4 regions of the Brucella anthropi ATCC 49188 genome follow, and region 3 is predicted to be linked to each of the others. Evidence: predicted binding sites of a transcription regulator. Region 3 holds the regulator's gene; each other region holds the start of a gene.

Region 1 (3,673 bases), 170 kb from region 3:
GCAGGGCCGATATCGACCACATAGTCGGCGGTCAGGATCGCATCTTCGTCATGTTCGACCACGATGACCGTGTTGCCGAGATCGCGCAGATGGCGCAGCGTGTCGAGGAGACGCGCATTATCACGCTGATGCAGGCCGATGGATGGTTCATCCAGCACGTAAAGCACGCCGGTCAGGCCGGAACCGATCTGCGAGGCAAGACGGATACGCTGGCTTTCACCGCCCGACAGCGTGCCGGAATTGCGCGCCAGCGTCAGATAGTCGAGGCCGACATCATTGAGGAACTGCAGGCGCTCCCGGATTTCCTTGAGGATGCGGGCGGCAATCTCGCGCTGCTTGTCGTTAAAGCTGCTATCAATGTCGCGGAACCAGGCGTCGGCCTTGCGGATCGACATTTCCGTGATCTCGCCAACATGCTTCATGCCAACCTTGACCGCAAGCGCTTCCGGCTTCAGGCGGTAGCCGTTACAGGAAGGGCAGGGGGTCGAGGCCATGAAGCGCTCGATATCTTCGCGCGACCAGGCGGAATCGGTCTCTTTCCAACGGCGTTCCAGATTGGGGATCACGCCCTCAAAAGGCTTCGTCGTCTGGTAGGAACGCAGGCCGTCATCATACTGGAAGGTGATTTCCTTGCCCTTGGTGCCATAGAGAATGGCCTGCTGGGCTTCTTCCGAAAGATCAACCCAGCGCGCACCGATCTTGAAGCCATAGGCTTTGCCAAGCGCTTCCAGCGTCTGATTGTAATAGGGCGACGAAGACCGCGCCCATGGGGCAATCGCGCCGTCCTTCAACACTGCCGTTTCGTCGGGAACGATCAGGTTCGGATCAATGGCCTGCTGCGTGCCGAGACCATCACAGGTCGGGCAGGCGCCGAACGGGTTGTTGAATGAGAACAGGCGCGGTTCGATTTCTGGGATGGTGAAACCGGAAACCGGGCAGGCAAACTTTTCCGAAAACAGAATGCGCTCATGCGTTTCGTTGGCCGACTTGTTGGCAGCACCACCTTCAGCCGTTTCTTCAGGCGGCAGCGGCTTGTCAGCAAACTCGGCGACGGCCAGACCTTCAGCAAGCTTGAGGCATGTTTCAAGACTGTCGGCGAGGCGGGTCGACAGGTCAGGCCGCACCACGACACGGTCCACCACAACATCGATGTCGTGCTTGTATTTCTTGTCCAGCGCCGGAACGTCGGCGATTTCATAGAAGGTGCCGTCCACCTTGACGCGCTGAAAGCCCTTCTTCTGAAGCTCTGCCAGCTCCTTCTTGTACTCGCCCTTGCGGCCACGAACGATGGGCGCGAGGATATAAAGGCGCGTGCCTTCTTCCAGCGCCATGACCCGATCAACCATCTGGCTAACGGTCTGGCTCTCAATGGGAAGGCCGGTCGCAGGCGAATAGGGCACACCCACGCGCGCAAAGAGCAGGCGCATATAGTCGTAGATTTCGGTGACGGTGCCGACCGTCGAACGCGGATTGCGGCTCGTCGTCTTCTGCTCGATGGAAATGGCAGGAGAGAGGCCGTCGATCTGGTCGACATCCGGCTTTTGCATCATTTCGAGGAACTGGCGCGCATAGGCCGAAAGACTTTCGACATAACGGCGCTGGCCTTCCGCATAGATCGTATCAAAGGCAAGCGAGGATTTGCCCGAGCCGGAAAGCCCCGTCATCACGATCAGCTTGTCGCGAGGCAGATCGAGATCGACATTTTTCAGATTGTGTTCGCGCGCGCCACGTATGGAAATGAATTTCTGATCGCTCATTCCGCGTCCTGCCTGCTCATGATGCCATGGATAACGGGCGCCGAATGGTAAAACACGTCGCGCCGGTGTCTAATATGGGGTGAAACCCTCCAATAAGAAGGGGGCTCCGGTCATTCATCGGTGCACTCTTATCATTAGAACAAATATCGAACAACCAGCCTTCTGATAGGCGATACGAAATGTGAACGCAAGAGCGTTGACTGTCACTCCTGACAGGAGCAGACTACCCTTACTCGCTGATAGCGGAGAGGTGCCGCGGTGGGATGACACGGCATCGGCAAGAGGTCCGCAGGAGGCGGGGAGACCCAGTAGGGAGGTTAAGGAGCATGAGTCCACCTGACTACAGTGCCTAGCTTTCACAGAGATGAAAGCACAATCCGTTTCGGTTGCGGCAGCATCTTTTCGCAAGGAATGATGCCTCGTTGATCGAAAGTGTGATTGCCGACAATTTGAATTTGCGCGGAATGCAAATGGCCGTGCGCCTTTGTGATCCGAAAAGACCTGCCGACGAATTAATGTCGACACATGAGCATTGCTCAAACCCCAAGCCCTGCGCGCCAAAGATACAGTGAGCGGCAGGGCTTTTCCTTGGAAGCTGATCCCGTTTGCCAAGCGCAGGCAGCTATTGCTTTATGAAGGTTGTCGGCAAGGCTGTTTTGAAATTAAGGCAGATGCAGTTTCAGCCCCTGAAATGAGGCAAACTGCATTATCAGCGCGGTAAACGGTGCAAAAACCCACTGAAATTTATGGCGAACGCAAGGCTTTTTAATGTCGGAAGGTTGCATTTTGAACAAAACAAGAACATAAACTCTGTGGACATTGAAGAATTCACCGGCCCGGATTGAGCACGCTTTGAGCCAGTCCTGTAAGGTGAACATATGAGTTTCTGGTGATGGCGCATTGTTGCGCCTGATCTTTCATTTGAAAAGTGCCTCTTGTCCGCGCGAAGCAGTGCGGAAAGAGTGTGCATGCAAGACCCGGAGTAATTTTCGATGGCTGGTAGCGTCAATAAAGTCATTCTGGTCGGCAATCTTGGTGCCGATCCGGAAATTCGTCGTCTGAATTCCGGCGACGTGGTTGCCAATCTGCGCATTGCAACGTCGGAAAGCTGGCGCGATCGCCAGAGCGGCGAACGCAAGGACCGCACCGAATGGCACAGCGTTGTCATCTTCAATGAGAACCTCGCCAAGGTTGCGGAACAATATCTGAAGAAGGGTGCCAAGGTTTACATCGAAGGCGCGCTCCAGACCCGCAAGTGGCAGGATCAGAACGGCAATGACCGTTATTCGACGGAAGTCGTGCTGCAGAAGTTCCGTGGTGAACTGCAGATGCTCGATAGCCGTGGTGAAGGCGGCGGTGAAGGCCGTTCGTTCGGCGGCGGTGGCGGCAACCGTAACCAGATGTCTGACTATTCCGGTGGCGGCGGTGATTTCGGCTCGTCCGGCCCATCCAATCAGGGTGGCGGCAGCGGTGGCTTCTCGCGCGATCTGGACGACGAAATTCCGTTCTGAGAACGGATATAATCCAGTTTATAAGTTAAATTTGATAAGGCGCTGTTTTACAGCGCTTTTTCTATTGGATCATACTTCCAATTCTCTAGGAAGCATGATGTCTGATTGCAAGTTCGTCAGCGCGACTTGCCCTCAGATGTAATCTGCTCACCGTCCTCTTTGGTGAATGATGCGACGGGGTTTTCCAGAAGCGGCAGAACCAGCTCAGAGGGACGGCAAAGCCTGGTGCCGCGCGGCGTTTCGACGATGGGCCGGTTGATCAGAATCGGATGAGCCATCATGAAATCGATCAGCTCGTCATCAGTCCATTTCGGATCGGACAGCCCGAGTTCGGCATAGGGTGTACCTTTCTCGCGCAATAGTTCGCGTGGTGTCATGTTCATTGCCGCCAGCAGACCGAGCAGA
Region 2 (3,673 bases), 950 kb from region 3:
GACCAGCGGCCAGCACGTTCACGACATCGCCATAACCGGCACGTTCGCGGCCATCGTTCTTCAGCGCCCAGAGCAGCGTGATGAGGCCAGCCGGAGCGGGCTTCAGCAGCATGGGCATGAAGACGTGATAGGCACCGAAACGCACGCCGAGACGACGGAGCGCCGCACGCGAATCCTGATCGAGTCCGCGCACTTCCTCTGCCACATCGCGGCGCGGGAGAATGCCGAGATTCTCGACGATCTGGAATGCAAGACCGCGGGTCATGCCGGTCAGAGCATCGGCGGCAGCCAGATCGGTGAGCGGCTTCAGAATGGTTTCGATATGATGAGCGACGAAACGTTCAATACGCGCGGCAACCTTGTCACGCGCCGCTCCGGTAAGCTGTTCGTCGGCCAGGATCACCGCGCGCGGCTTCAGCAGGTCATCGCCCGCAACCAGCGTTGCGACCGTTGCACCAACCCAGCGCATAACGCCGTCCGAGCCCAGCGCGAAATCGCCATTCGGCGCGGCAGCAAAGCGCTCCGCGCGACGTTCGAACTCGGCGGCCAGCGCCTTTTGTGCAGCCGACTTCACCGCCTTGGCGTCCGGCCCCTCGGCCTGAACGTCAGCGGTAAAACGGAATCCTTCCAGTTGCCCGACATTGTGGCCTTCGACAATCACGTCTCCGGCCGGGCTGATTTCTGCTTCAAGCATGGCATTCTCTCTCAGGCGCCTCATAAGCACGCTTGTCCTGCGGTCTACAAAGCGTTTCGTCAACCTTTCATGCAGCGCGTCGGACAATCTGTCCTCAATTTCGCGCGTCTTTTCCTGCCAGTGTGTCGGATCGGCAAGCCATCCCGGCCTGTGCGACACAAAAGTCCAGGTTCGAATTTGCGCCACACGATGCGACAGGGTGTCAATTTCCCCCTCTGTGCTATCGGCGCGGCGCACCTGTTCGCTCATATAATCTTCATCGACGCTCCCTCGGCGGACAAGATCCTGGTAGATGGTTGCAATGATATCGGCATGCTGCGCCGGCGCGATCTTGCGATAATCGGGCAGCGCGCAGGCGTCCCACAAAAGCTCGATGCGTGCCGGTGTCTTGGCGAGCCGCACAATCTCTTCGTCTTTCGACAAATTTTCAAGCGCTTGTTGATCAACGGCAGGCAAAGCCTTGGCCAATCCTTCAATCGGTGCGGGCGTTTCCAGAGAATACCGCAGAGAATCGAGCGATGAAAAGTCGAAACGCGCCGTGCGCCACTGCAGAACTTTCACCGGATCGAAATTATGCGCTTCCACCCGTTCGACCAGTTCTTCGTCGAATGGATGCACCTGCCCGGTCACACCGAATGTGCCGTCACGCAGATGACGTCCAGCGCGCCCGGCTATCTGCCCAACTTCGGCAGGCGTCAGATCGCGGAACTGATAACCGTCGAATTTGCGGTTCTGCGCAAAGGCGACATGGTCAACATCCAGATTGAGCCCCATGCCGATGGCATCGGTCGCCACCAGAAAATCGACGTCACCCGACTGGTAAAGCTCTACCTGCGCATTGCGCGTGCGCGGACTGAGCGCGCCCATGACCACCGCAGCACCACCGCGCTGGCGGCGGATCAGTTCAGCAATCGCATAAACCTCGTCGGCAGAAAAGGCGACAATGGCGGAACGGTTCGGCAGGCGGGTAATCTTCTTGGCCCCAGCATAGGCCAGATGCGACAGGCGCGGACGCGTTACCACATTGATGCCGCGCAAGAGCTTTTCCAGAATGCCGCGCATCGTCCCAGCGCCAAGCAGGAGCGTCTCCTGCCGTCCCCGCAAATGCAGGATGCGGTCGGTGAATATATGCCCGCGTTCCAGATCACCGGCGAGCTGCACTTCATCGATAGCCACAAAAGCCACATCAGTGCGGCGCGGCATGGCCTCGACCGTGCAGACGGAATAGCGCGCGCCAGGCGGCACGATCTTTTCCTCACCCGTGACCAGCGCGACATTGGCCGCCCCGACCCGTTCCACCACGCGGTTATAGACCTCGCGCGCCAGAAGGCGCAGCGGCAGGCCGATCATCCCGCTTCCATGCGACAGCATGCGTTCGATGGCCAGATGCGTTTTGCCGGTATTGGTCGGCCCAAGTACCGCAGTCACATCGCGGCCACTCAAGGTCAGCGGCAAATCATGGGCAGGGAGTTGGTTCATGCCAATAATCGGATTCCCGGTACAAGCGCCCGTCACGGGCTGGATGCTGGTTCTTGCGATAGCACTATACGACCTGCACCGAAAGCGCTCCTGTTAAGTTTCAGTATGGACGAGTTGCCAACCTTTCGGCGACCGATCTGCAGCCGGTCAATAACTTGTCGATTAACGATTGGAACGACTCTGGAACGAATCGGCGACGAATCGCTGACTCAGAGAGCTTCGCCTTTTGTTCACGGCAACATATAGTAAGCCTAACACAAAACCCCACAACATAATGAATCGGATGTTCCGCTTTTCCTCGTTCTCCCGACGCGGAACAACACCGCCGTTAACTTTTGGCAAAACCTGTCAACAGGCTGTTCCGATTACAATGCAATTCTTCAGAAAATCTTAATGATTACTGATAGTTCGTTAATGCCGAAGCGGATGGAAACTCGATTCTCGTTAACCTTCAGGCCAAAGCCGGAACGAATCGGCGACGAATCGCTGATCTGCAAAGTTTCTCCGTTTGTTCTCACCACATCTGGTAGTCCGTGATCGCAATGCGCCATAGAAAACCAGTATTAAACAGACTTTGAGCACCGTCTCATCGGTTTCGCGTTAACTTTCTGACAAAGCCACCATACCGACGCCAGCGATTTCAAACGTCTCATTGCGGAAACAAAAAGGCGGACGGAGCCAAATCTCCGTCCGCCTCTGTTCCAGTGAAGGAGAAGGTCAGTCGCGCTCGACGCACAAGGCAACGCCCATGCCGCCGCCGATGCAAAGTGTCGCCAGACCGCGCTTGGCATCGCGGCGCTGCATTTCGTAAAGCAGCGTCGTCAGAACGCGTGCGCCTGATGCGCCGATCGGATGACCGATCGCGATTGCTCCGCCATTGACGTTGACGATATGGGGGTTGAGACCAAGATCACGCACAACAGCACAGGACTGTGCTGCAAAGGCTTCGTTGGCTTCGACCAGATCGAGATCGCCGACGCTCCAGCCTGCCTTTTCCAGCGCCTTCTTCGTCGCCGGAATCGGGCCTGTTCCCATGATCGAAGGATCGACGCCAGCCGTTGCCCAGGAAACGATGCGCGCAAGCGGCTTCACACCACGCTTGGTGGCTTCATCCGCATCCATCAGCACGACAGCCGCAGCACCATCGTTAATCCCGGATGCGTTGCCTGCAGTAACCGTCCCCTCCTTGTCGAAAGCGGGCTTCAACTTGGTCAATGCCTCAATCGTCGTGCCGGGACGGATATATTCATCCGCCGAAATGACGATATCGCCCTTGCGACCCTTTACAGTGAACGGAACAATTTCATCCTCGAACCTGCCCGCATTCTGTGCCGCCTCTGCCTTCTGCTGGGAAGCAAGTGCGAACTCGTCCTGATCGGCGCGGGTCAACTGCCACTGGCTGGCGATATTCTCGGCAGTGATCCCCATATGATAGCCATGAAAGGCATCAATCAGGCCGTCCTTCAGCATGGTATCGACCATCTTGAAGTCGCCCATCTT
Region 3 (3,673 bases):
AAGCTCAAGGGGCGCACCGGCGTGGAAATGGAAGCCCTCACCGCCGTTTCTGTTACATGTCTTACGATCTATGACATGGCCAAAGCCGTCGACAAACATATGGAGATCGGCGGTATCCGCGTTACCGAAAAGGGCGGCGGCAAATCAGGTGACTGGAAAGCATAAACCGCTAGACTTTGCTCTGGATCAACTCATCTGGACAGATTCTGTGGTCTAGACGGGTCAACAATTCAGTTCGAGAGGAAACGCCATGTCCCTTCTCCCGGTCGATGAAGCACTGGCCCGCATCCTGAAATCCGCAGAACCGCACGGTAAAGAGCAGGTCGCTTTGTCAGATGCAGGTGGGCGCGTGGTTGCAACACCTGTTTTGGCACATTTTCTGCAGCCGCCGTTCGACGGATCGGCCATGGACGGTTACGCCCTGATCGCGCCAGACAACATCTCTTATCCCGTCGAGTTCGACATCATCGGCGAATCGGCAGCGGGCAATCGCTTCGAAGGTGAACCGGGAATTGGTCAGGCGGTCCGGATTTTCACCGGCGCGCCACTGCCCAAAGGCACGGATACGATCGTTATTCAGGAACACACTGAGCGCTCGGATAACCGGCTAACCGTTCACGAAGGCATAGAACCGGGACGACATATACGCCGCGCAGGCCTCGATTTTTCACCCGATAACATCGTCATTCCGAGCGGGCGGGCGCTGGATGCTGCGGCCCTGTCGCTGGCAGCGGCCAGTGGCAATGCGAGAATCGACGTCTTTCAAAAGCCCAAAATAGCAATCATTGCGACCGGCGATGAGCTGGTTCCGCCGGGGGAAACACCCGGAAAAGACCAGATTGTTGCATCGAACAGCGTTGGAATCGCCGAGATAGTAAGGCGAGCCGGCGGAGCGCCACATGATAAAGGGATCATTCCGGATGATCCTGCCAAAATCGAACGGGCAATAGCAGACAGCCTGCAAAGCGGCATCGACATTCTGGTAACGATCGGTGGCGCTTCCGTCGGTGACCGGGATTTTGTGCATGGAGCACTGCAGAAACAGGGCGTCAATCTCGACTTCTGGAAGATCGCCATGCGGCCCGGCAAGCCCCTGATGTATGGGCGCATCGAAGTGAACGGCAAGATCGTGCATGTCATCGGCCTACCGGGCAATCCCGTTTCGAGCTTGGTATGCAGCCTCGTTTTTCTCCGTCCGCTCGTCGCCAAGCTTGCCGGAACGAACCTCGATGCCGATATCCGACCTGCAAAGCTGGGCACTGACCTGCCTGCGAATGACCACCGCCGCGATTATATCCGGGCCACAATCGAATCAAACCCTGACGGAACGCTGACCGCAAAGCCGTTTCCGGTCCAAGATTCGTCCATGCTTTCAGCTCTCGTCGGTTCAAAAGCGCTTCTCATCAGGGATGAAAACGCTCCTGCTGCCACTGTTGGCGATGATTGTCGCGTTCTCATGCTATAGATCGAGCGCAATTCTCGCCCTCACTAAAGCTTGAGAAAACAGACCTAAGTCATAATAAAATATATGTTATTCGAAGCAGCATCTGACATGCCGTGCCCGTGATGGTCTTGCCCTGAAATATTCCGTTCAATCTCACCCTGAGCGTTAATGGTTTTAAAACCATTGCAGAACAAGACTGGAACATATAGTGTTCGTTCTGGTTTTGTTTTTCTCGATTCTTGGCCGGGAGGGTGTCGCGCATGTTAACCCGTAAACAGCACGAGCTTCTGCTGTTCATTCATGAACGTCTAAAAGAAACGGGCATTCCCCCGTCTTTCGATGAAATGAAGGAAGCGCTCGATCTGGCTTCAAAATCGGGTATCCATCGTCTGATCACCGCCCTTGAGGAGCGTGGATTTATTCGCCGTCTGCCGAACAGGGCGCGTGCGCTTGAGGTGTTACGTCTGCCGGATTCCATCGCTCCGGGCCTCAACGCACAAAAGAAGTTCGCTCCCAGCGTTATCGAAGGCAGCTTGGGCAAAACACCTCCGCCACCGGCACGCCCCGCTCCCGTGGCTACCAATGACGACACGTCTGGAACTGTATCCGTACCGGTCATGGGGCGAATTGCTGCGGGTGTACCGATTTCAGCAATCCAGAATCAAACACACTCCCTCAGCCTTCCGCCCGAAATGATCGGTGCGGGCGAGCATTACGCGCTTGAGGTCAGAGGTGATTCAATGATCGACGCCGGCATTTTTGATGGTGACACCGTCATCATTAAACGCGGTGATTCCGCAAACCCTGGCGAAATCGTGGTGGCACTTGTCGATGACGAGGAAGCGACTTTGAAGCGCTTTCGCCGCAAGGGTGCATCCATCGCTTTGGAAGCCGCAAACCCGGCATACGAAACCAGAATATTTGGCCCGGATCGCGTTCGTGTGCAGGGCAAGCTTGTGGGCCTGATCCGCCGCTACTAGATCGTAGTGTAGCCGGCTTTGGAGATAAGCTCCGAGTTCAAACAATGGGGCGGTTCCAGTTAAGAACAGAAACGTGGAACCATTCTTTATTTAGTTGCAGCGCGTTGGTTCATCGCTAACACCTGATGAACAAACTCCGGCATTTTGAGCGGAGTGGGATTTTGGTTTGTACTCGCGCTCGGACAAGCCACGTGCTGGACGCGAATGGATGCGGTGCAAATGCCAAGGACGACTTGGCGCATCAATTGCATAGGTAATTCGGTCCTCCGGCTGCAATTCAGATGTTTGCTGGCTCATCTCGGGCTTTGCGACGTCGTAGGTGTCGCCCGATATAGCCTTGAGAGATCGATTTTTATCTGGCCTTTCTCCGAGCCTGATCTCGACGGCTCCCTTTAGCGCCAGTTCCTGTTTGCTGATACTCAGGATAGTGGAACGTCCGCACGCCGGATCTTTGCCGGAAACGGCGAGAATAACCACATCGCCGATGTTGCAGGCTATTTCCAGCATCGCGACATCTGCGGTGTAGGCTAGTGTACGACCATCACGCAGACTGATCGTGCAAAGTCCATCTTCGCATTCGAACCCGTCCCCATCAGTTCGCTTTTTGTTTTTGCCGGATGGCGGCGCGATGAACTCTTCCACCAGATAAGCGGTTTTCCAATTGTCGATTGTGAACTGTGACTGTCGGCTTCGATTGACTGCGAACTTCCCGTCTGCGAGCCGAACACCCACCAGTTTGGCATCTTCCGAGATCACGATGTCAGGAAAAGGCTCCCTGACGAAAACGGCAAACCCCAGAACGATGAAGGGCAGCGCCAGCGCCTTCAATCTGGTCGACAGAACAATAACCAGAACGAGCGCAATGGCCCAGAGAACGATAGTGAGTGCGGGCATGGCTCCAGGATTGCCATCTGGTGACCACTTTGCAACAAAGGCAGCAATGTGCCTGACTGCAAAAATACCCCAGCCCATTATCTGCAAAGGTACCCAGTCCAGTTGCAATGGCATCAGTACAAGACCAAAGACGGCAAACGGCATCACGAGAAGAGCTATTACAGGCTCAGCGAGGACATTTCCTACCAGACCAAACGGCGCTGTATTGTTGAAGTGATAAGCTGCAAAAATCCCGCTTGCCAATCCGGCGATGAGCGAAGTAGCCGCCGCCGCAGTGATCGGCTTCAGGACTTTTCCAGCGAAGCTATAGGCGGTCTTCCCACGTTCTTCCGTGCCAACCTGCCTGATCGCGTTG
Region 4 (3,673 bases), on a different replicon from region 3:
CAGCTTCACAAAAGCCGCGCGAACGCGATGCGCTGGAGGTCCATTTCCTGCCGGTTCCGGCGGATGCGCCGCCAGTCGATTGGATCGTTGCCGAAGGGCTGACGGACTATGAGGAGGCCCTCGCCTTCATGGAAGCACGTGTTCAGGCCATTCGGGAAGGCACCGCAAACGAACTTGTTTGGCTTGTGGAACATCCCTCGCTTTACACTGCGGGGACGAGCGCCAACGCGGGCGACCTCCTGATCCCCGATAGTCTTCCGGTGTTCAACACGGGACGCGGCGGTGAATATACCTATCACGGACCCGGCCAGCGCGTCGCCTATGTGATGCTTGACCTGAAACGCCGCCGCGAGGACGTGCGCGCCTTCGTGACCGCTCTTGAGCAGTGGATCATCGAGAGCCTGGCCGAATTCAATATCAAAGGTGAACGTCGCGAGGATCGTGTCGGCGTATGGGTTACACGCCCTGAAAAACCGCGCCTTGCCAGTGGCAGCATGTGCGAAGACAAGATCGCAGCCATAGGCATCCGCCTGCGTCGCTGGGTGAGCTTTCACGGCATAGCCATCAATGTCGAACCCGATCTCAGCCATTATTCCGGCATCGTTCCTTGCGGAATCTCGGAACATGGCGTTACCAGCCTTGTAGACCTTGGATTGCCGGTAACAATGGGCGACATGGACGTCGCTTTGGGAAGAGCGTTCGAGACGGTCTTCGGAGCCCGTCAGCTGAAATAGAGCATTTCCAGCAAAAGTGCGAAGCGGTTTTGCGTTGGATAATGCATAAAATAAAAAGATAGAGCGGTCCCACGATTCCGTTTTAACTGGAACCGCTCTAGCTCTGCCTCAGACCACGGCGTCGACTTTCACACGGCGCTCACGCATGAAGACATAGAATCCTGATCCGACGATGATCGCGATGCCGCACCATTTCGACGGTGTCGGGAAATCGCCGAACACGATCAGGCCAACGAGAACGGCATTGACTATTTCCAGATACTGGAACGGTGCCAGCATTGAGGCTGGTGCCAGCTTGAACGCCTGCACGACCATCAGATGGCTGACCGTGCCGATCGTGCCCAGAAGCAGCAGGAGCAACCATGGCTGGATGCCGTGCGGCAGGCCGAAACTCAGATCACCAAGCCCCGCCACGGTTCCAAAGATCATGACAACGCCGGCGAGCATCCACCCGCCCACACCCGCATAGAACTGCATGACGAGCGGGCTTTCCTTCGCACCATATTTTCGGTTCAGGATCAGGTAGATGGCAAAGGTTACGGCTGTCGCCAGCGGCAGAAGCGAGACGGCGCCGAAAATCTCGAAACTCGGCTGGATCACGATCATCGTGCCGATGAGACCGATGCCCACCGCGCTGAATCTTCTCCAGCCCACTTTTTCCTTTAGGAAAATGGCCGAAAAGAGCGTCAGAATAAGCGGCTCGGCGAAGAAGACGGCCATAGCATCGGCCAGCGGCATATATTTGACCGCCGTGAAGAAGCAGAGCCCACCAAACCCCATCAACGCGCCGCGAATGAGGTTGCCTGCCAGATATTGTGTTCGCAGCGCGGCGAAACCACCAACGATGAGCAGGATAAAGAACATCAGCCAGCATTGAATGAAAAAACGCATGAAGGTGACAGTGGCAGGAGGCATATTATCCACCATGGCGAGCCATTTGCCGATGGCATCCATCAGCGGCAGCAAAAGCACCGAGAGCACCATGATCGCCATGCCCTTTACGTGCGCTTCCATGCCGCTTGTCGCGCTGTTTTGCATTTCAAACTCTCGGTATTCTGAATATTCCCCGCTATCGCTCTATGCCAACTACTGCAGCGTTTCCATCCAATTTGATCGGAAATGTCCTGCTTGTTTGACTTTCGCCTTCTTTCTGGTGCAAATCAGTTCCGTTCTGAACAAAACCCTTTGAAAAAGCCGTGCGAAAACGGAACGTAAGGCGAACTTTAGTCGCCTTTCGTGAGCGCGCATGGCATCATTCAGTTGATTCGCGAACAGTATTTTCCGGTCGATGGCGAGCAGGCTCGGCAAAGACCTCCTGAAATTCAGATAGAGAGCTTTTCGGAACAGATGGACGATAGCAACGATCTCTTCTCGAGAGTGGTCAACAATGCCCGGGCCCGAGAACGGGAACAAGAACAGGGGCGCCAAGGGGAGAAACCCAGCGAAAAACCTGTGGCGCAGCCGATGGCAGCGCCGTCGCTCTCTGTTCCAAAGCCGGTAACGGCCAAGGCACCACCTGCTTCATCGGCAAGCGACGACTATAACGCATCATCCATCCGCGTTCTGGAAGGACTGGAGCCGGTGCGCCTGCGTCCCGGCATGTATATCGGCGGCACGGACGAAAAGGCGCTGCATCATCTCTTCGCTGAAGTCATCGACAACTCGATGGACGAAGCTGTCGCGGGGCATGCCAATTTCATCGAAGTGAGCTTCGATGCCGATGGGTTTGTAACGGTTTCGGACAACGGACGTGGCATTCCTGTGGATGAACATCCCCAGGTTCCCGGAAAGTCCACGCTCGAAGTCATCATGACCAAGCTACACGCAGGCGGCAAGTTCGACGGCAAGGCTTATGAAACGTCAGGCGGTCTGCACGGCGTCGGTGTTTCTGTGGTGAATGCCCTTTCTGACATGCTGGAAGTGGAAGTCGCGCGCAATCGCCGTCTTTATCGCCAGCGTTTCTCGCGGGGTATTCCGCAGGGCGGGCTGGAAGAACTCGGCGAAGTGCATAATCGTCGCGGCACCCGCGTCCGTTTCCATCCAGACCCTGATATTTTCGGCAAAACAGCGCAGTTCGATCCGCATCGTCTTTATCGCATGGCGCGGTCGAAAGCCTATCTGTTCGGCGGAGTTGAAATCCGCTGGAACTGCGATCCCTCCCTGCTCGACCCAAAGAAGGAAACACCTGAAAAGGCCGTGTTCCACTTTCCCGGCGGTCTGAAGGACTATCTTGAGGCATCGCTCGGCAAGGAACATCAGGTCACGCGCGAGATTTTCGCTGGCAAGACCGAAAAGCAAGGTGGCCACGGCGCCGTCGAATGGGCCGTTTCGTGGTTTGGTGGGGATGGTTTCGTCCACTCCTATTGTAACACTATCCCGACCGGCGATGGTGGCACACATGAAGCAGGTTTGCGTATTGCCTTGACGCGAGGGCTGAAAGCCTATGCGGAACTGACCAACAACAAACGCGCTTCGATCATAACCACCGATGACGTGATGGTGTCGGCTGCGGGAATGCTGTCGGTTTTCATTCGCGAGCCGGAATTTGTCGGCCAGACCAAGGACAAGCTTGCCACGGTCGAGGCACAGCGCATCGTAGAGAATGCGATCCGTGATCCATTCGATCATTGGCTCACGGCCTCTCCGCAGGAAGCATCTCGCCTGCTGGAATGGGTGATCGACCGCGCCGACGAGCGCTTGCGTCGCCGTCAGGAAAAAGAAACCGTTCGCAAGAGCGCAACGCGCAAACTACGCCTGCCCGGCAAACTTGCCGATTGCACGCAGAATGCCGCAGCCGGAGCGGAACTGTTCATCGTCGAGGGTGACTCGGCAGGTGGTTCAGCCAAGCAGGCGCGCAATCGCGCCAATCAGGCTATCCTGCCATTGCGCGGCAAGATTTTGAACGTTGCCAGCGCGGGACGCGAAAAACTAACGGCAAA

The links. Region 3 encodes LexA, which represses DNA repair genes until DNA is damaged. Its sites were predicted from a motif close to TGTTCNNNNTGTGTTCNG; they were not measured.
Region 1: the regulator LexA is predicted to act here: its motif matches at 1,893-1,910, upstream of uvrA (excinuclease ABC subunit UvrA).
Region 2: the regulator LexA is predicted to act here: its motif matches at 2,344-2,361, upstream of OANT_RS05845 (helicase-related protein).
Region 4: the regulator LexA is predicted to act here: its motif matches at 1,940-1,957, upstream of parE (DNA topoisomerase IV subunit B).

What each region holds. Positions count from the first base shown of each region.
Region 1 covers NC_009667.1:2,309,197-2,312,869, reverse strand. Annotated here, with positions in the region: gene uvrA (excinuclease ABC subunit UvrA) at 1-1,757, opposite strand, end outside; gene ssb (single-stranded DNA-binding protein) at 2,750-3,268, shown strand; gene arsC (arsenate reductase (glutaredoxin)) at 3,385-3,673, opposite strand, start outside.
Region 2 covers NC_009667.1:1,187,525-1,191,197, reverse strand. Annotated here, with positions in the region: gene OANT_RS05845 (helicase-related protein) at 1-2,173, opposite strand, end outside; gene OANT_RS05840 (acetyl-CoA C-acetyltransferase) at 2,891-3,673, opposite strand, start outside.
Region 3 covers NC_009667.1:2,138,127-2,141,799, reverse strand. Annotated here, with positions in the region: gene moaC (cyclic pyranopterin monophosphate synthase MoaC) at 1-165, shown strand, start outside; gene OANT_RS10620 (molybdopterin molybdotransferase MoeA) at 251-1,465, shown strand; gene lexA (transcriptional repressor LexA) at 1,705-2,424, shown strand; gene OANT_RS10605 (ComEC/Rec2 family competence protein) at 2,515-3,673, opposite strand, start outside.
Region 4 covers NC_009668.1:1,041,312-1,044,984, forward strand. Annotated here, with positions in the region: gene lipB (lipoyl(octanoyl) transferase LipB) at 1-734, shown strand, start outside; gene OANT_RS18890 (DMT family transporter) at 843-1,772, opposite strand; gene parE (DNA topoisomerase IV subunit B) at 2,082-3,673, shown strand, end outside.